One region of the Streptomyces sp. NPDC048171 genome, then DNA from elsewhere that is predicted to be linked to it. Evidence: riboswitches for the same ligand, from Rfam matches in the RefSeq annotation. Region 1 holds a riboswitch; each other region holds the start of a gene.
What was found. Region 1 has a riboswitch for cyclic di-AMP ahead of ACGF3J_RS11250 (M23 family metallopeptidase). Riboswitches for the same ligand answer to the same signal wherever they lie in the genome.

Region 1 (4,871 bases):
CCGACCTGGACGCGGCCACCCTGGAGGACGCCCGCGCGTTCTTCCGCACGTACTACGCGCCGAACAACGCGGTGCTGTCGGTCGTCGGCGACATCGACCCCGAGCAGACGCTGGCCTGGATCGAGAAGTACTTCGGTTCCATCGCCTCGCACGACGGCAAGCAGGCCCCCCGGGACGGCTCCCTGCCCGACGTCATGGGCGGCCAGCTGCGCGAGGTCGTCGAGGAGGAGGTCCCGGCCCGCGCCCTGATGGCGGCCTACCGCCTCCCGGAGGACGGCACGCGCGCGAGCGACGCGGCCGACCTGGCGCTCACCGTCCTGGGCGGCGGCGAGTCGTCCCGCCTCTACAACCGGCTGGTGCGGCGCGACCGCACGGCCGTCGCCGCCGGGTTCGGCCTGCTGCGGCTCGCCGGGGCGCCCTCCCTGGGGTGGCTGGACGTGAAGACGTCCGGTGACGTCGAGGTGCCGGTCATCGAGGCCGCCATCGACGAGGAGCTGGCCCGGTTCGCCGAGGAGGGCCCCACCGCCGAGGAGATGGAGCGCGCCCAGGCCCAGCTGGAGCGCGAGTGGCTGGACCGGCTGGGCACGGTCGCCGGCCGCGCCGACGAACTGTGCCGGTACGCGGTGCTGTTCGGCGATCCGCAGCTCGCCCTCACCGCCGTGCAGCGGGTGCTCGAGGTGACGGCGGCGGAGGTCCAGGAGGTCGCCAAGGCCCGCCTGCGCCCCGACAACCGCGCGGTGCTCGTCTACGAGCCGACCGCCCCCACCGACGAGAACACCGCCGAGAACGACGCCACCGACGAGAACGAGGAGGCGGCCAAGTGACCGACCTCGCCACCATGGACTTCCACGCCCAGCCGCAGGCCGGCGAGCCCAAGCCGTGGGCGTTCCCCGCGCCCGGCCGCGGCAGCCTCGACAACGGGCTGACGGTACTGCGCTGCCACCGCCCCGGCCAGCAGGTCGTCGCCGTCGAGGTGCTCCTCGACGCGCCCCTGGACGCCGAGCCGGCCGGTCTCGACGGTGTCGCCACGATCATGGCGCGCGCCTTCTCCGAGGGCACCGACAAGCACTCCGCCGAGGAGTTCGCCGCCGAGCTGGAGCGCTGCGGTGCCACCCTCGACGCGCACGCCGACCACCCCGGCGTCCGGCTCAGCCTGGAGGTGCCCGCCTCGCGCCTCGCCAAGGCGCTCGGCCTCGTCGCCGACGCCCTGAGGGCACCCGCCTTCGCGGACAGCGAGGTCGAACGGCTGGTCCGCAACCGCCTCGACGAGATCCCGCACGAGCTGGCCAGCCCGGCCCGCCGCGCGGCCAAGGAGCTCTCCAAGGAGCTGTTCCCGGCCGGGAGCCGCATGTCGCGCCCGCGCCAGGGCACCGAGGAGACGGTCGAGGCCATCGACTCCGGCTCCGTACGCGCCTTCTACGAGAGGCACGTCCGCCCCGCCACGGCCACCGCCGTGGTCGTCGGCGACCTCACCGGCCTCGACCTGGACGCGCTGCTGGGCGAGACCCTGGGCGCGTGGACCGGCGCCGCCGCCGAACCCCGTCCCGTGCCGCCGGTGACCGCCGACGACCGGGGCCGCGTCGTCATCGTGGACCGGCCCGGCGCCGTCCAGACGCAGCTGCTGATCGGCCGCACCGGATCCGACCGGCACGACCGCGTGTGGCCCGCACAGGTGCTCGGCACCTACTGCCTCGGCGGCACCCTCACCTCCCGCCTGGACCGCGTCCTGCGCGAGGAGAAGGGCTACACCTACGGCGTTCGGGCGTTCGGGCAGGTGCTGCGGTCCGCGCCGGACGGCACCGGCGCCGCCATGCTCGCCATCAGCGGCTCCGTCGACACGCCGAACACCGGCCCCGCCCTGGAGGACCTGTGGACGGTGCTGCGCAAGCTCGCCGCGGAGGGGCTCACCGACCCCGAGCGCGACGTGGCCGTGCAGAACCTGGTGGGCGTGGCGCCGCTGAAGTACGAGACGGCCGCGGCCGTGGCGAGCACCCTGGCCGACCAGGTCGAGCAGCACCTGCCCGACGACTACCAGGCGACGCTCTACCGTCAACTGGCCGCCACGGGCACGGTGGAGGCCACGGCGGCGGTCGTGAACGCCTTCCCGGTCGACCGCCTGGTGACCGTCCTCGTCGGTGACGCAGCGCAGATCAAGGAGCCCGTCGAGGCCCTCGGCATCGGTGAAGTCACCGTGGTGGCGGCCGAGTAGGGCACGCGCGGAGAGCGGCCCCGGTGACCGGAGTGTCACCGGGGCCGCCGTTTGTCCGAATTGAGGGAGAGGCTGCCCGTCTGCCCTGTGGCATGCGCTACAAAAACGCTGTTGCGTTTGAGGATTGAACACAGCCGCGTTTAGCGTCATCCGGGCTGTTCGTCAGGCAGTGCGCCGCACCCGCGGCACCGGACAGTCATCGCCGAGTCCCCGTACGGCGCGAGCCAGGGGAGCCGGGGACCCACCGTAGTCCCTGGGGTGAATCGGACGCCCGCGCGTGCAGCGAGGGGGTCCGTAGGAGACCTTCCTGCTCCGAACCCGTCAGCTAACCCGGTAGGCGAGAGGGAAGGAAAGGACCAGCCTCTACATGGCGTTCACGCGCGCCACCGGGAAGCACCGGCGTCCCAGCAGGATGCATCGCAGTACCGCCCGCGCGGCGGGTGTCGCGGCCCTCGCCACCACCGGCGTCGTCGGCACCCTCGCGGCTCCGGCGCTCGCCGCCGAGCCCGAGGTGGAGCGGAGCGGACTCACCCCGGTCATCACCATCGGCGACTCCCTGGCCGAGGAGATCGACGCCCAGGCTCTCGCACAGCGGCAGGCCGCCGCGGACGCCGCGGCCCGTGAGGCGGCCCAGGAGGCCGCGCGCGAGCGGGCCGCCGAAGCGGCCAAGGAGGCACGCGAGGCCAAGGAGCGCGCCGCGCGGGAGGCCGAGCGCAAGCGTCTCAACACGTTCGTCCCGCCGATCACCTCGTCCTACGTCTCCACCGCGTACCAGGCCGGCAGTTCCCTGTGGTCCTCCGGCAGCCACACCGGCATCGACTTCCACGCCTCCAGCGGTACGACCGTGCACGCGGTCGGCGTCGGCACCGTCGTCGAGGCCGGCTGGGGCGGGGCGTACGGCAACCAGGTCGTGATCAAGATGCACGACGGCACGTACACGCAGTACGGGCACCTGTCGTCCGTCGGCGTCTCCGTCGGCCAGTCGGTCGACCCCGGCCAGCAGATCGGCCTCTCCGGCGCCACCGGCAACGTCACCGGACCCCACCTGCACTTCGAGGCCCGTACGAGCCCCGAGTACGGCTCGGACATGGACCCCGTCGCCTACCTCCGCTCCCACGGCGTGAACGTCTGACGGCGGACCCCGCGACACCACCCGAAAGCCCCGGCCGTGTGAGCCGGGGCTTTTGGTTTTCGCCGGCGCGCGGCCGCCCGCCGTAGGCCAAAAAACATCCATGAAATCCGCTCCGCCGTCGGAATATCCGCTTGATTGGCCTAGAGTCGCTGGAAACGTCAACCGTCGACGTTTCACGGGGATTAAGGCGGAGGTCGGTCATGCGTATTCCGGCGCATTCGGTGTGCACCGCGATCCGGGACGACATCGTCGCCGGCGTCCACGTGCGCGGGGGCCGGCTCACCGAGGAACTCCTCGCCCGTCGCTACGGCGTCTCCCGCGTCCCCGTCCGCGAGGCCCTGCGCACGCTGGAGGCCGAGGGCTTCGTGGTGACCCGGCGGCACGCGGGCGCGTGCGTCGCGGAACCGACCGAACAGGAGGCCGCCGACCTGCTGGAGACCCGTACGCTCCTGGAGCCCCTCGGCGCCGCCCGGGCCGCCCGCCGACGGACCGACGCCCACCTCAAGGTGCTGCGCGGCCTGGTCCGCCTGGGGCAGGAACGCGCCAGGCAGGGCAGTGGCGAGGATCTGCGCTCCCTGGGCGGCTGGTTCCACGAGACCCTGGCCCAGGCCGCCGGCAGCCCCTCCCTGACGGCGCTGCTGACCCAGCTGCGCCACAAGATCGCCTGGATGTACGACGTGGAGGCGCCGGTCGGCCCGGTGGAGTACTGGGCCGAGCACGGCGCGATCCTCGACGCGGTGGCCCGGGGCGACGGCGACCGCGCGCGGTCGCTCATGGCGCTGCACGCCGAGCGGTCGGCACCGGGGCACCGCCTTCGATTCGCCTCCGGCGGCGGCAGGACGGAGCGTGTGAGGAACTCGCAACGTCCCGTAAACACGGCAAGCCTGCGGCATTAACACGGGTCCCGTATACAAAGAGGAGGAAATTCGGAGGGCCTTTTTAGGCTGCCCGTATTCCTGTCGGTGGACGGGAATGGGGCAGCGAAATGGTGCGGAAAAGGAGCCCGCTCGGGCAACGGCGCTGCGAGAAGCGGGCGGATCCGTCAGCGGCTGCCGAAGGCGGGCAGGGTGAGCGCCGAATGGGCCGGGCGGGGCTCCGGTGCGGGCATGGCGCTGAGACCGCGCAGCCGGTCGTTGCGCTGCTCCAGGGCGCGCGCGGTGGTCGGGAAGAGGGTGGCGCCGCCCTGGCCGACCAGGTTCTGGTTCAGGGTCACGAAGTCACGGGTGGCGTGTTCGTAGGCGGCGAAGCCCGCGGCGTGGTCCCGGTCGGCCAGCGAACCGGCCAGCATGCAGGCGCCGACGAGGGCGAGGCTGGTGCCCTGGCCGGTGAGGAACGAGGGCGCGTACGCGGCGTCGCCCACCAGCGCGACCCTGCCGCTGGACCAGCGGGGCATGCGGATCTGTCCGACCGCGTCGAAGAACACGTCGTCCGCGCCGTGGAGGGCGGCCAGGATGCCCGGGACCTCCCAGCCGGCGTCGGCGAAGACCTCGGCGAGCAGGTCACGTTGGGCGTCCGGGCTGCCGAAGGCGT
Region 2 (4,871 bases), on a different contig from region 1:
GAGCTGATGACCCACCTGCTGAACATCGACCCGCCGGACCACACCCGGCTGCGCCGGCTGGTCAGCAAGGCGTTCACCCCCCGGCGGGTCGCCGAGTTCGCGCCCCGGGTGCAGGAGCTGGCCGACGGCCTCATCGACCGGTTCGCGGCCGACGGCTCCGCCGACCTGATCCACGACTTCGCCTTCCCGCTGCCCATCTACGCCATCTGCGACCTGCTCGGTGTTCCGCGCGAGGACCAGGACGACTTCCGGGACTGGGCGGGCATGATGATCCGTCACGGCGGAGGCCCCCGCGGCGGTGTCGCACGGTCGGTCAAGAAGATGCGGGGTTACCTCGCCGACCTCATCCACCGCAAACGCGCCGCGCTGCCGCCCGAGCCCGGCCCCGGCGAGGACCTCATCTCGGGTCTCATCCGCGCCTCCGACCACGGCGAGCACCTCACCGAGAACGAGGCCGCGGCGATGGCGTTCATCCTCCTGTTCGCGGGTTTCGAGACCACGGTCAATTTGATCGGCAACGGGACCTATGCCCTGCTCACCCACCCCGAGCAGCGCGCCCGCCTCCAGTCCTCCCTCGCCGCCGGTGAACGGGGCCTGCTGGAGACCGGCGTCGAGGAACTGCTGCGCTACGACGGACCGGTGGAGCTGGCCACCTGGCGCTTCGCCACCGAGCCGCTCGATCTCGGCGGAGAGCGGATCGCCGCGGGCGACCCCGTGCTCGTCGTCCTGGCCGCCGCCGACCGGGACCCGGAGCGCTTCACCGACCCGGACACCCTGGACCTGGCCCGACGCGACAGCCAGCACCTCGGGTACGGCCACGGCATCCACTACTGCCTCGGCGCCCCGCTCGCCCGGCTCGAGGGGCAGACCGCGCTCGCCACGCTCCTCACCCGCCTCCCCGATCTGCGCCTCGACGCCGACCCGGCCGAACTGCGCTGGCGCGGCGGGCTCATCATGCGAGGTCTGCGCACTTTGCCCGTCTCGTTCACGCCGACTGCGTCAGGACTCGGCAACGGTGCGTCGTCAAGGTAAACATGACACGCCCTCAACTCTGTGATCTTCACGTGATCCGCGCGGCATGAACTTGTGACAAGCGATCATCTGCCTATACGTTCACGAATCAGTGTGGCGACGAGCATCATCCGCCGCACGGTCCCCGTCGTCTGTGAAAGGTCGTCGCATGCTCTCCGGGAACGGTCGTCACCGCCGCCCCCGCCAGGCTCCCGCACTGGTCGTCGCCGCCGGAGTGACCGGCTCCGCCATCGCCATCCCGCTGCTCGGCGCCACCGGCGCCCACGCGGCCGGGGCGAACTGGGACCAGATCGCCGAGTGCGAGACCGGCGGCGCCTGGAGCCAGAACGCCGGCAACGGCTACTACGGCGGCCTCCAGCTCCCCCAGGAGGCGTGGGAGCGGTACGGCGGCCTGGAGTACGCGGCCAGCGCCGACCAGGCCAGTCGCTCCCAGCAGATAAGAATCGCCGAGAAGCTGTACGCGGACCAGGGCATCGCCGCCTGGCCGACCTGCGGACTGCTCGCGGGTCTGGGCAACCCCCCGGGCGCCACCGCGCCGACCGGTGACGGCGCGTCGGAGGGTTCGCAGGCCCCGAAGACGTCGGACACCCCCGACCCCGCCGGGTCCAAGACGCCCGAGCCGACGGGTTCGCCCAAGGCGTCGGACTCGCCCGAGTCGTCCGAATCATCCGAGTCGTCCGACGCGTCGTCGCCGTCGGGTTCGGAGAAGGAGACCGAGCCCACACCCGGCGCGTCCGCTTCGTCCCCTTCGTCTTCTCCGTCCTCCGGGTCGGAGTCCCCTGACGACTCGTCCGACGGCAAGAAGCAATCCGCCAAGACGGGCACATCGTCCGAAAGCGACCGCCGCGCCACCGCCGATCCGGAGGCCGCCGACCGCTCGTCCGGCTCCGGCAAGCACCGCGGCGACAGCGCGGACGAGGGCGGGCGCTGGAAGGGGCTCACCGACAGCACCTCGGGCCGGCACGCCTCGCGTGACGGAGGGTCGGGGGACGCCGGTGACGACTCGTACATCGTCCGCTCCGGCGACAGTCTCTGGGCCATCGCCGACTCCCTTGGCGTCGACGGCGGATGGCGTGCGCTCTACTCCGGCAACGAGCGGGTCGTCGGTCAGGACCCCGACCGCATCCTGCCCGGTCAGACGCTCACGGTCACGGGCGAATCGGGCGAAAAGTAGGGGGAGTTCGCGTCATGGTTAGAGACCCTATGTCCGTTTTGGATCTCGTGAGAGATAGGTCTCAGAAGCCGTGATCGTCTTTGAAAATCCGCGGAGCGCGTGTCTACGGTCATGACCGCTCGCCACCGCGGGCCCCGACAGCCGCAACGCCGAATCCTGCCAGCGGCCGTACGGGAACAGTCGTCGCGTAAAAGCGCCGAAGGCAGGAGCGGGGGACCCAAGGTAAGTGCCGCACCGGGCAGTTCTGCCGGAGCGGCTAGGGGTGGAGCCGAGTTCCGCGAGGAACCCGGCCGGGCAACTCAACCGGCCCGAACCCGACAGCTCACCTCGCAGGCGTCGGTGAGGGGATCAACCATGCTGTTTTCCGGCAAGGGCAAGCACCGTCGTCCGTCCAAGGCCACTCGCGTCATCGCCGTCGCCGGCGTGACCGGTGCCGCCGTCGCCGCCCCGCTGATGGCGGCCGGCAACGCCTCCGCCGCCACCACCTCCGAGTGGGACGCCGTCGCCCAGTGCGAGTCCGGTGGCAACTGGTCCATCAACACCGGCAACGGCTACTACGGCGGCCTCCAGTTCTCCGCCTCCACCTGGGCCGGCTACGGCGGTACCCAGTACGCCGCCACCGCCGACCAGGCCAGCAAGGCGCAGCAGATCGAGATCGCCGAGAAGGTGCTCGCGGGCCAGGGCAAGGGTGCCTGGCCGGTCTGCGGCACCGGCCTCTCGAACGCCGCGAACACCGGTGGCGGCTCCGGCGAGAGCCAGGACAGCGGCTCCACCGCCGACCGCTCCACCGAGCAGAAGGCGTCCCGCTCCGACGAGCGCCCGGCCGCCGAGCCGAAGGCCGAGAAGAAGGCCGAGAAGAAGACGGTCACCACCCCCACCGGCAAGAAGGTCGAGAAGGGTGACGGCGAGTACAAGGTCGTCAAGGGTGACACCCTCAGCTCCATCGCCCAGGAGCACGAGGTCAAGGGCGGCTGGGAGAAGCTGTTCAAGCTGAACGACGACATCGTCGACGAGGCCGACCTGATCTTCCCGGGTCAGCAGCTGCACCTGAAGTAAGCGGCGCCTGCCGCGACTCCCGCCCCGGTGTGTGTTCCCCGTACGCACCGGGGCGGGCCCATTTTCGAAATCCGCTTTGTTCCGTTCGGAAACAATTTACTCTCGGTTCTGTCCAGCGGGTGGGCGATCGGCTGGCCGATCGCCCGGAGCCGGTTAGGCTCGGTCCCGCAGAGCCGACGCGGTCCTGCGGAGCCGCGCGTCACACCGAAGCGTCACATTGAAGAAGGAGATGCTCGTGCCGTCCATCGACGTCGTCGTAGCCCGGGAAATCCTGGACTCCCGAGGCAACCCCACGGTCGAGGTCGAGGTCGGCCTCGACGACGGCAGCACGGGTCGTGCCGCCGTTCCGTCCGGCGCCTCCACCGGTGCCTTCGAGGCCATCGAACTCCGTGACGGCGACCCGGGCCGTTACCTCGGCAAGGGCGTCGAGAAGGCCGTCCTCGCCGTCATCGAGCAGATCGGCCCGGAGCTCGTCGGCTACGACGCCACCGAGCAGCGCCTGATCGACCAGGCGATGTTCGACCTGGACGCCACCGACAACAAGGGCTCGCTCGGCGCCAACGCCATCCTCGGCGTCTCCCTCGCCGTCGCCCACGCCGCCTCCGAGGCCAGCGACCTGCCGCTCTTCCGCTACCTGGGCGGCCCCAACGCGCACCTGCTGCCGGTGCCGATGATGAACATCCTGAACGGCGGCTCGCACGCCGACTCCAACGTGGACATCCAGGAGTTCATGATCGCCCCGATCGGCGCGGAGTCCTTCTCCGAGGCCCTGCGCTGGGGCGCCGAGGTCTACCACACGCTGAAGAAGGTCCTGAAGAGCAAGGGCCTGGCCACCGGCCTCGGCGACGAGGGCGGCTTCGCCCCGAACCTCGGCTCCAACCGCGAGGCCCTCGACCTCATCCTGGAGGCGATCAAGGAGGCCGGCTACACGCCCGGCGAGCAGATCGCCCTCGCGCTCGACGTCGCCGCGTCCGAGTTCTACAAGGACGGCTCCTACGCCTTCGAGGGCAAGAACCGCACCGCCGCCGAGATGACCGAGTACTACGCCGAGCTGGTCGAGGCGTACCCGCTGGTCTCCATCGAGGACCCGCTGTTCGAGGACGACTGGGACGGCTGGAACACCATCACCGCCAAGCTCGGCGACAAGGTGCAGCTCGTCGGCGACGACCTGTTCGTCACCAACCCGGAGCGCCTGGCCCGCGGCATCGAGGAGAACTCGGCCAACGCCCTACTGGTCAAGGTCAACCAGATCGGTTCGCTGACCGAGACCCTGGACGCCGTCGAGCTGGCCCAGCGCAACGGCTTCAAGTGCATGATGTCCCACCGCTCCGGCGAGACCGAGGACGTCACCATCGCCGACCTGGCCGTCGCCACCAACTGCGGCCAGATCAAGACCGGCGCCCCGGCCCGCTCCGAGCGCGTCGCCAAGTACAACCAGCTGCTGCGCATCGAGGAGATCCTCGACGACGCCGCGGTGTACGCCGGCCGTAGCGCCTTCCCGCGCTTCAAGGGCTGAGCGCCGCCGTCGTAAGCAGCGTCGTACGTACGTCCCCGTACTCGGTCCCGTACCGTGTGCGGGGACGTACGCACGTGTGGACGGGAAGCGGGG
Region 3 (4,871 bases), on a different contig from region 1:
AAGTCGCCCTTGACCTGGTCGCCGAGGGAGCCGAGGAAGCCGCCGAGGTCGCCGCCGCCAGCGGCGCCCGTGGGCAGGCCCTGGCCGCCGGTGTCGAACGCGGCGATCGAGTTCCAGCCCTCGCCGATGACCTTCAGGCCGTCCAGCTCCTTGGCGAGGTCGCCTTCGGCCTTGCGCCCGTGCTCGGGGGCCTTGGCGGCCTTCTCGTCGGCCTCGGTGACCTTCGCGCCCTTGGGCGGGGTGAAGTCGAACGTCGACGCGTCCGGCTTCGCGAAGCTGACCTTGGTGAAGCCCGCGTCCACGACGGCGGCGCCGCCGCTCGCCGGGGTCAGCGTGAACTTCAGCGGGGTGCCGGTCTCGGCGTCCACGGCGACGGTGATCGCACCGACCGTGGACCCCTTCTGCCTGGGCTCGACGACGAGCCGGTACGCGTCGCGGCCGGCCACCTGGGCGGTGCCGCCGACCTTCACGGACGTGGTGTCGTCGATCGCCTTGAGCGCCTGGTCGGCGAAGTCCTTCGGGGTGGCCGGCACGTCCTTCTCCGGCCGCTCCGCGCCGTCGGACGCCGAGTGGTAGACCTCGTTGGACTTGCTGTCGTAGCCCCAGACGTCCTTGCCGTCGTGGATGAGGCTGTACTCGGCGGCGTCCTCCAGCAGGGACACCTTCTGCCGGTCGGGGCCGTCGGCCGCGACGCGCAGGGTGTGGGAGCCGGAGGCCAGCTGGGTGAGCTTGGCCGAGGGGTCGGCGGACGAGCCGCCGTCCTTCCCCTCCCCGCCCGGACCGCCGGACATTCCGGACATCAGGCCGCTCTCCAGGCCGCCGAGGTCCGGCAGACCCAGGTCGGTGCTGATCCGGACCGTGCCGGAGAGCTGCTGGACGTCCGACTCGGCGATCTTCTGGACGAGTTCCTCCGCCGTGACCTTCGGCAGGTCGGGGTCCCCGGAGTCGGCGAGAGCGGGGACCAGCCCGATCGTCGCGGCCGCCACTCCCATCACCGCGACCGGGACGACGTACCGCGCGGCCTTGCGCCGTCGGGCACTCAGCTCCTCGCCCGCCCCGGGGGTCGTGTTGTCGTCGGAATCGATCGGTGCCATCTGTGCCCTACCTCCGTCGTCGGCGGCGGCTGTCTCGCGACCTCGCACTCGTTCACCCGTGAGCCGCCATTCTCACCCGAATCGGTGAGGATTGGTGTTTTCCGTGGTGTCCATCTGACCAAATCACCGGAGCGCAATCGTCAGACCGCGGGCTCAACTCCACGTACTCCTGCGGGATGACACCAAGGGGCGGTTCCTCCCCCGCCCCGTAGGGGACGGGTGCGCCGCCGGCCGGCGGAGGGCACCCGTCCGTGGCGCGGCGCACGGGCGGGGCGGGGTTCAGCCGGCCCGGTGCACCACGGCGTCGCACAGTTCCACCAGCGCGGCCTTCGCCTCGCACTCCCGCAGCGGAGCCAGGGCCGCGCGGGCCTCCTTGGCATAGCGGACGGTGTCCCGCCGGGCGTGCTCCAGCGCGGGGTGGGCGCGCAGCAGACGCAGCGCCTCGGCGTGCCGGGCGTCGTCGCTCAGGTCGGAGTCGAGCAGCTCGCTCAGCGCGATGTCCTCGGCGAGGCCCAGCCGGGCCGCACGCTCGCGCAGCCGGAGCACCGGCAGGGTGGGGATGCCCTCGCGCAGGTCCGTGCCGGGCGTCTTGCCCGACTCGTGGGAGTCGGAGGCGATGTCCAGGACGTCGTCCGCGAGCTGGAAGGCGACGCCGAGCCGCTCGCCGTACTGGGTGAGTACGTCCACCACCGTCTCGTCGGCGCCCGACATCATCGCGCCGAACCGGCAGGAGACGGCCACCAGCGAGCCGGTCTTGCCGCCCAGCACGTCCAGGTAGTGGTCGACGGGGTCCCGGCCGTCCTGCGGGCCGGCCGTCTCCAGGATCTGGCCGGTGACCAGCCGCTCGAACGCGAGGGCCTGCACGCGGACCGCTTCGGGCCCGAGGTCGGCGAGGATCTGGGAGGCGCGGGCGAACAGGAAGTCGCCGGTCAGGACCGCGACCGAGTTGTCCCAGCGGACATTGGCGCTGGCGACCCCGCGCCGCACGGCGGCCTCGTCCATCACGTCGTCGTGGTACAGCGTGGCCAGGTGGGTCAGCTCCACCACCACGGCCGAGGGCACGATCCCGGGGGCGTAGGGGTCGCCGAACTGGGCCGAGAGCATCACGAGGAGCGGCCGGAACCGCTTGCCGCCGGCCCGCACCAGGTGCTGGGCGGCCTCCGTGATGAAGGGCACCTCGCTCTTGGTTGCCTCAAGCAACCCTTCCTCGACCGCGACCAATCCGGCCTGGACATCGGCTTCCAGAGCCTGGTCCCGCACGCTCAGCCCGAACGGCCCGACGACGGTCACGAGGGGTCTCCTGTCTGCTGGTGTCTACTGGCGATTACCTGGTTTGTCGATAGGTCGCTGCCACCACTCGAGTCAGCGTATCCGGTCACCTTTCGATCACCGCTAGCGCCCACCGCTACAGGCCGGGCTGTATCGGATCATGAGCGGTATGTTTTTGATCAGTCGATATGAGCACATATTGGCCGATTTCAATATCGCCTCCCCGGCCCCGAACGGATGCCCGCCCGGCACACGAAAACACCGGAAGGGCGAAGCGCTCTGCATTGAGGGCCGGTTGGGGCATAGTTGGGACTAATGCCCGTTTTGCCGCGCTTGTTGAGGCCCGTGAGTTGGCTCACTCCGGAGCCCTCTCGGGCAACCCCGCCGCAACCTGTGCCCTCCCTTTGCCCCGCAAGCCAGTTGAGACTTGGCAACCGCAAAGGATCAAGAGCCTCAAACACCTCAGACCAAGGTCAACAGGACGTTGGGTGATTCCTGCACTTGTTTCGGACATGTGCTCTCGCATACGTTCCCGGCCTGTCGGGCGGACGCCGAATCCTGCCATCGCCCGTACGCACAGTCATCCACTCAACTCACTCGCCGGCAGGAGCGGGGGACCCAGGTAAGTCGCCGCACCGGTCACCACCGGAGCGGCTCGGGGTGAAGCCGTACCCGTCAGGGCGCGGCCGGGCACCTCCCCGCCCGAACCCGACAGCTCACCTCGCAGGCGTCAGGAGAGGGACACAGATGTCTGCCAACGGTCAGAACCGTCACGCCCGGACCACCCGGATCGCCCGCAAGCTCGCCCTGGCCGGCACCGGTGCCGCGGTGCTCGCCCTGCCGCTCATCGGCGCCACCGGCGCGTCCGCGGCCACCCCGGCCGCCCCGGCCGCCACCAAGACGGCCGCCACGGCGGCGACCGCCTACCCGGACAACCTCGACGGCTGGATCCGCGAGTCGCTCGACGTCATGGCGCAGCACGGCATCCCCGGCTCGTACGAGGGCATTCACCGCAACATCATGCGGGAGTCGTCCGGCAACCCGCTCGCCATCAACAACTGGGACATCAACGCCATCAACGGCACCCCGTCCAAGGGCCTGCTCCAGGTGATCGACCCGACCTTCCAGGCGTACCACGTCGAGGGCACCTCCTGGGACCCGTACGACCCGGTCGCCAACATCACCGCGGCCTGCAACTACGCGGCCGACCGGTACGGCTCGATGGACAACGTCTTCGGCGCGTACTGAGCCGCACCGCGACATTCAGAAGACCCGTTCGAGGACGACGGCCACGCCGTCGTCCTCGTTCGTCGTCGTGACCTCGTCGGCCACCGCCTTGAGTTCGGGGTGGGCACCGGCCATGGCGACGCCGTGCGCCGCCCAGTCGAACATCGGGATGTCGTTGGGCATGTCGCCGAAGGCGATCGTGCGCCGCCGGCCCACTCCCAGTCGCTCTGCGGCCAGCGCCAGGCCGGTCGCCTTGGTGATGCCGCACGGCTGCAGCTCCACCGTGCCGGGCCCCGACATGGTGACCGTCGCGAGGGAGCCGACCACCGCGCGCGCGGTCGACGCCAACTCGTCGTCGCTCAGGTCGGGGTGGCGCAGCAGCACCTTGCTGATCGGGGTGCGCCACAGCTGGTCGCGCCGCTCCACCCGCACCGCGGGCAGCGTGGGGTGGGGCATCAGGTACCCGGGCTCGATGAGGGTCAGGCCGTCGACGCCGTCCTGGTCGACCGCGGCGTACACCTGGCCCACCTCGGCCTCGATCTTGCCGAGCGCCGTCTCCGCCAGCTCCCGGTCCAGGGTCACCGACCACGGCATCCGGTGCGCGCCGGCGTCGTACACCTGCGCGCCCTGCCCGCACACCGCGAGCCCCGTGCACCCGAGGCGGTCGAGCAGGGGCCGCACCCGGGGTGCCGGGCGCCCCGTCACCACCAGATGCCGCGCACCCGCCCGGGCCACCCGCGCCAGCGCGGCCAGCGACCGTTCGGAGACGGTGTCGTCGCCGCGGAGCAGCGTGCCGTCGAGGTCGGTGGCGACGAGTGAGTATGCGGTGCGGTCCATGATCAGAGAATACGGACGCGACACCGGTCCGACTCACCCGCGACCGGTTCCGAACGAGGACGCGGCGAGTACGTTCGAACGCGCACGACGACGCACGAACATGTCCGAAACCTGACACATCATCGGCTAAAGCCGGTTAAGGGCCTGTGCACCGGTTGGCAACAACATGGTCTGCTACCTACCCCCGGGGCGGCCCCCGGGGTACCTTCCTGTTGTCCAGGGGGGACTTGATCGGGGGGTCGGGTTGAACAGCGGACGCGTACGTGTGCTCAGGCCACAGGAGCTGGGCGAGGGGGAACGGGAGCTCTGGCGGGAAATGCGCGCCAAGTCGACGGCGCCGCGCAACCCGTTCATGGAACCGGAGTTCACCGACGCCGTGGGCCGGGTACGGCCGCGGGCGCGGGTGGCGGTGCTGTACGACGGCGGTGAGGCGGCCGGATTCCT
Region 4 (4,871 bases), on a different contig from region 1:
CTCCTTGGCGCCGTTGTACTTCTCGGTCGCGACCTCCGCCTGCTGGTACAGCTTGTCCACCTTGGCCCTGACCTGGGCCGCCGTCGGCTGCGGGTCGGCGTGACCGGTCCCGCCCAGGCCCGTCGCCGTGGCCGCGCCCGCGAGGGTGATGGTGGCCGCCGTACGGGCCCTGCCGCCGCCCGTCACGCGCTGTCGCGGCCTGCGGTGCGTTCCCACCTGCGATCCACGTCCTTCCGTACGACTCGACTCCGGCCCGTGCCGGGTCGGCTCCGGTCAGCTCCGGCTGCCTGGGGGAGGACGCTAGGCGCGTCGGTAACGGTCCGGTGACGGGATGCGCGGAAGTGGCGGTACCGGATCGGCCCGTGTACGCATCTGACCGCGTGCCCGTCCGGCGGCCGTCGTGTTCACGCGGGGTGATGACCGAGCTGCCCGATCGGGGGCGGGTGAGGTACCTGAGCTGTTATGGGACGCATATATGCGCCGCTCTGCACACCGCGGCGGCTCAGGCACGGTCGGGCCGGTGTCGGCCGGCCTCCGGCCGCTCATTAGGCTCCGGCCCCATGGACGTACTCATCCACCTGTTCGTCGGTCTGCACATCATCGGCATCGCCGCGCTGCTCGGCGGCTTCCTGACCCAGATGAAGGCGATGGGCCGCGGCACGGCCCGCTTCATCCCCGCGATGCTGCACGGCGCGCTGACGATGCTGGTCACCGGTGTCGCCCTGGTCGGCCTCAACCAGGCCGACGACCAGTCCGTGGACAACGTCAAGATCGGGGTGAAGCTCGCCCTGCTGATCGTGATCCTCGGCCTGGTCTACGTGAAGCGCGACGACGAGAAGGTCGACAAGCCGCTGTTCGGCCTCGTGGGCCTGCTGACCGTCGCGAACATCTTCATCGCGGTGCTGTGGACGTGACGGCGCCCGCGCCCGCGGACCGCACCCCGGTCCGGGCCTGCGCGACCGCTCCCGCCGCGACCGCCAGCCACCCGGCCACCGCGATCCACAGCAGGACCTGGCCGGGTGCGTCCAGCCACGCGACGTCGATCGCGGCGGCCACGGAGAGCGTCGCCGCCGCCGTCATGCCGAGCGGGAAGACCGTCGACCAGCGCCGCACGTCGTAGCGGACCCGCGGCCAGACGAACTCGGCGACCAGCAGGACGACGTACCAGGCGAGGTCGAGGGTGAGCAGGAAGACGGTCACGTCGTGCAGCACGGCGCTGTCGTCGGAGTTCCACAGGTACATGCCGGTCCCGGCCGCCGCGATCAGTTTGGCGCCTGCGAGGGCCGAGATGGCGAGCGCACCGCCCGCCACCCAGTGGTCACCGGAGCCCAGGGCCACCTGCCGCAGATCGAAGCGGAACAGGGCGATCAGGTAGAGCACGATCCCCAGCCAGAACGGCACCAGCGCCGCGTGCGCCAGCCAGGGCGTCGAGGTGACCGCGGACAGCGTGGCGCCGAGCACGGCCAGGCCCTCCGTGGCCACGCACCCCAGGAAGACCGCCCCCGGCATCCTGCGCCCCCAGTGCCGCACGACCAGGAGGAGCAGCACCGGCCACAGCAGTGCCGCCAGCGCCAGCAGCGCGGCGGCCAGGGCCGTCCAGCCGAGCAGCGAGAACCGGGTGCCGAGCACGGTGGTCGCGGCGACCGCGGTGAGCGCGCCCGGTGTCCCCGCCCGCGTCAGCCACTGCGGGCGCTCGACCAGCAGCAGGTAGACGAAGTTCGCCGCCAGGGCCAGCCAGGCGGCGCAGGCCAGGAACAGGGCGATGCGGGACAGGACCTCGTATCCCGTCAGGTGCATGGCGACCGACAGGATGCCGGTCGCCATGACCGCGGCCCCGGCCGCCGGTGGACGCTGCGCCCACCAGGCGCGCAGGGGGGAGGGGAGAGTGCCTGACGACGTGCCTGACGACATGTCCCCGATGCTAGAGAGCCGGGCCGGTCAGGCCGGGCGCACCACGCTGTGGATCGACGACTCGCCGTCGTAGTAGATCGACTCCTCGCGGACGTACGCGCCCGGCTTCGGGGCGTGGATCATCATGCCGTTGCCGATGTAGAGGCCGACATGGCTGAGGTCGTCGTAGAAGAAGACGAGGTCACCGGGTTGCGCCTGGGAGACGGGGACGGTCGTTCCGGCGTTGACCTGGTCGTACGTGACGCGCGGCAGCGTCACCCCCGCGGCCTTCCAGGCGGCCTGGGTGAGGCCGGAGCAGTCGTAGGAGCCGGGGCCGGTGGCGCCCCAGACGTACGGCTTGCCGATCTGGGCGCGGGCGAAGCCGAGCGCCTTCTCGGCCTTGGTGCCGTACGACGAGTCCGGCGTCGAGGAGCCCGACGAGCTGTTGCCGCCGGACTCCGAGGAACCGGAGGAACTTCCTCCGCCGCTCTCCTGCTGTGCGGCCTCCTCCCGCCGCTCGCGCTCCTCGGCCTGCTGCCGGGCCTGCTGCTCGGCCAGCTCCGCGGCCTTGCGGGCGGCCTCCTCCTGCTTCTTCTTCTCGATCGCCGCGAGCCGGGCCTTCTCCTCGGCGGTCAGCTTCGAGAGCAGTTCACGCGCGGTGGCGAGCTTCTTCTGGACGGTCGACTTGGCCGTCTTCAGGTCCTGCTGGGAGCCGGTGAGCGTCTCCAGGCTCTCGGCGGCCTCCCGGCGCTTCTTCATCGTCTCGGACTGCTGCGTGACGTAGTCGTCGACCGCGGTCTTCTGACGGCCGGTGAGCCGGCCCATCAGCTGGTTCTGGTCGAAGTACTCCTGCGGCGAGTCCGCGAGCAGGAAGGTCGCCGTCTCCGGGACCGCCGTGCCCGTGCGGTACTGCGCGGACGCGAAGGAACCCAGTTCCTCGCGCGCGTCGTTGAGCTTCTGGGTGCGCTGGGCGACGTCGTCGAGGAGGGTGTCGACCTTCTTGCGCTGCTTGGCGGTCTTCTCCTTGGCCGCGTTGTACTTCTCGGTGGCCGACCCCGCCTGGCGGTAGAGGTCGTCGACCTTCTTCTCGACCTCTTCGAGGCTCGGCCTGTCGTCGTCCGACGGCGTGGCGTTCGCTGTCTGGGACAGCAGGGCGACGGAGGTGAGGGCCGCTGTGGCGAGGGCCGGGGTCCGTATGCCCGCGACGCGTGATCCGGTGGGGCGCGACTTGCGGTGCGACGCCAAGGAGGCGCTCCTTCCAAGTGCTCCGCCTACCGGGTTAGCTGTCGGGTTCGGGCGGCACGGAAGGGTTGCCCTACGGCGGACCGTCCTCATGGAGGGCGGTACGGCCGATTCACCCCAAGTTCTCGGTTGGGTCCCCGGCTCCGGGCGCCGTGGCGGGCACGCCGGACTCGGCGGAGGCCGCGCGGCCCGGCGAGGTTCGCCGGAGGGGGTCGTTCGGCCTGCTCGCACGGTAGCCAACTCGTGTGGCCGCTGTGAAGGTTGGTGGGTGATATGCCCGATACATTTTCGTGACCTTGGCGACGGGTGTCACTCTCCGTGTTCCGGCAGGTCGCAGGGCGTACCGGTGTGAGGTGTCCCGGACATTCTCCGGGGTGGCATCGGGTTGTCGGTGGGGCGCCCTAGACTCGGAGAGCGATGAGCAGCCTCTTTGACGACAGCTTCCTGGCGAGCCTCCAGACCCCCCGGGGTCACGAGGAGGAACCCCCGCCGCCGCCCGAGGACGGTCACGGACCGGAGCCGGTCCCGCACGACCTGTTCGGCGGGAAGTTCGACGCGCCCCCGGAGCGGGACCGGTACTACCGGGACGGCGCCCCGCGCCCCGCCCTGGACCCGGCCGCCCTCCTGGACGGGCTGAACGACAATCAGCGCGCCGCCGTGGTGCACTCCGGCTCCCCCCTGCTCATCGTGGCCGGCGCCGGCTCCGGCAAGACCCGCGTGCTCACCCACCGCATCGCCCACCTGCTGGCCGAGCGCGGCGTCCACCCGGGCCAGATCCTCGCGATCACCTTCACCAACAAGGCCGCCGGCGAGATGAAGGAGCGCGTCGAGCAGCTCGTCGGCCCGCGCGCCAACGCGATGTGGGTGATGACCTTCCACAGCGCCTGCGTCCGCATCCTGCGCCGCGAGTCGAAGCGGCTCGGTTTCACGTCGTCCTTCTCGATCTACGACGCCGCCGACTCCAAGCGGCTCATGGCGCTGGTCTGCCGCGACCTCGACCTGGACCCCAAGCGCTTCCCGCCCAAGTCCTTCAGCGCCAAGATCAGCAACCTGAAGAACGAGCTGATCGACGAGGAGGACTTCGCCGCCCAGGCGGCTGGGGGCACCTCCCAGACGGAGTCTGGGGGAGGCTTCGAGAAGACGCTCGCCCAGGCGTACGCGATGTACCAGTCGCGGCTGCGTGAGGCCAACGCCCTCGACTTCGACGACCTGATCATGACGACGGTCAACCTGCTCCGCGCCTTCCCGGACGTCGCCGAGCACTACCGCCGCCGCTTCCGGCACGTCATGGTCGACGAGTACCAGGACACCAACCACGCCCAGTACGCCCTGGTGCGCGAGCTGGTCGGCGGGGCCTCGGAGCACCCCGTCGACGTACCGCCGGAGGCCGAGGTCCCGCCCGCCGAGCTGTGTGTGGTGGGCGACGCCGACCAGTCGATCTACGCCTTCCGCGGCGCCACCATCCGCAACATCCTCCAGTTCGAGGAGGACTACCCGAACGCGACGACGATCCTCCTGGAGCAGAACTACCGCTCGACCCAGACCATCCTCACCGCCGCCAACGCGGTCATCGAGCGCAATGAGTCCCGCCGGCCCAAGAACCTGTGGACCAACCAGGGCGCCGGCGCCCAGATCACCGGGTACGTCGCCGACACCGAGCACGACGAGGCCCAGTTCGTCGCCGACGAGATAGACCGCCTCACGGACGCGGGCGAGGCCAAGGCCGGCGACGTCGCCGT

Region 2: linked by a shared signal. The riboswitch ahead of ACGF3J_RS14030 (transglycosylase family protein) and the one ahead of ACGF3J_RS11250 (M23 family metallopeptidase) in region 1 are both predicted to bind cyclic di-AMP.
Region 3: linked by a shared signal. The riboswitch ahead of ACGF3J_RS18180 (transglycosylase SLT domain-containing protein) and the one ahead of ACGF3J_RS11250 (M23 family metallopeptidase) in region 1 are both predicted to bind cyclic di-AMP.
Region 4: linked by a shared signal. The riboswitch ahead of ACGF3J_RS05200 (C40 family peptidase) and the one ahead of ACGF3J_RS11250 (M23 family metallopeptidase) in region 1 are both predicted to bind cyclic di-AMP.

What each region holds. Positions count from the first base shown of each region.
Region 1 covers NZ_JBIDAU010000003.1:564,796-569,666, reverse strand. Annotated here, with positions in the region: gene ACGF3J_RS11260 (M16 family metallopeptidase) at 1-824, shown strand, start outside; gene ACGF3J_RS11255 (M16 family metallopeptidase) at 821-2,209, shown strand; cyclic di-AMP (ydaO/yuaA leader) riboswitch at 2,400-2,564, shown strand; gene ACGF3J_RS11250 (M23 family metallopeptidase) at 2,577-3,341, shown strand; gene ACGF3J_RS11245 (GntR family transcriptional regulator) at 3,542-4,237, shown strand; gene ACGF3J_RS11240 (FAD-dependent monooxygenase) at 4,384-4,871, opposite strand, start outside.
Region 2 covers NZ_JBIDAU010000004.1:524,940-529,810, forward strand. Annotated here, with positions in the region: gene ACGF3J_RS14020 (cytochrome P450) at 1-1,032, shown strand, start outside; gene ACGF3J_RS14025 (transglycosylase family protein) at 1,181-2,206, shown strand; cyclic di-AMP (ydaO/yuaA leader) riboswitch at 2,391-2,557, shown strand; gene ACGF3J_RS14030 (transglycosylase family protein) at 2,561-3,262, shown strand; gene eno (phosphopyruvate hydratase) at 3,498-4,778, shown strand.
Region 3 covers NZ_JBIDAU010000006.1:145,076-149,946, reverse strand. Annotated here, with positions in the region: gene ACGF3J_RS18190 (DUF2092 domain-containing protein) at 1-1,094, opposite strand, end outside; gene ACGF3J_RS18185 (polyprenyl synthetase family protein) at 1,374-2,384, opposite strand; cyclic di-AMP (ydaO/yuaA leader) riboswitch at 2,952-3,107, shown strand; gene ACGF3J_RS18180 (transglycosylase SLT domain-containing protein) at 3,111-3,611, shown strand; gene ACGF3J_RS18175 (HAD family hydrolase) at 3,627-4,427, opposite strand; gene ACGF3J_RS18170 (GNAT family N-acetyltransferase) at 4,693-4,871, shown strand, end outside.
Region 4 covers NZ_JBIDAU010000002.1:169,076-173,946, forward strand. Annotated here, with positions in the region: gene ACGF3J_RS05185 (NlpC/P60 family protein) at 1-216, opposite strand, end outside; gene ACGF3J_RS05190 (hypothetical protein) at 561-914, shown strand; gene ACGF3J_RS05195 (tellurite resistance/C4-dicarboxylate transporter family protein) at 892-1,911, opposite strand; gene ACGF3J_RS05200 (C40 family peptidase) at 1,939-3,135, opposite strand; cyclic di-AMP (ydaO/yuaA leader) riboswitch at 3,144-3,318, opposite strand; gene pcrA (DNA helicase PcrA) at 3,550-4,871, shown strand, end outside.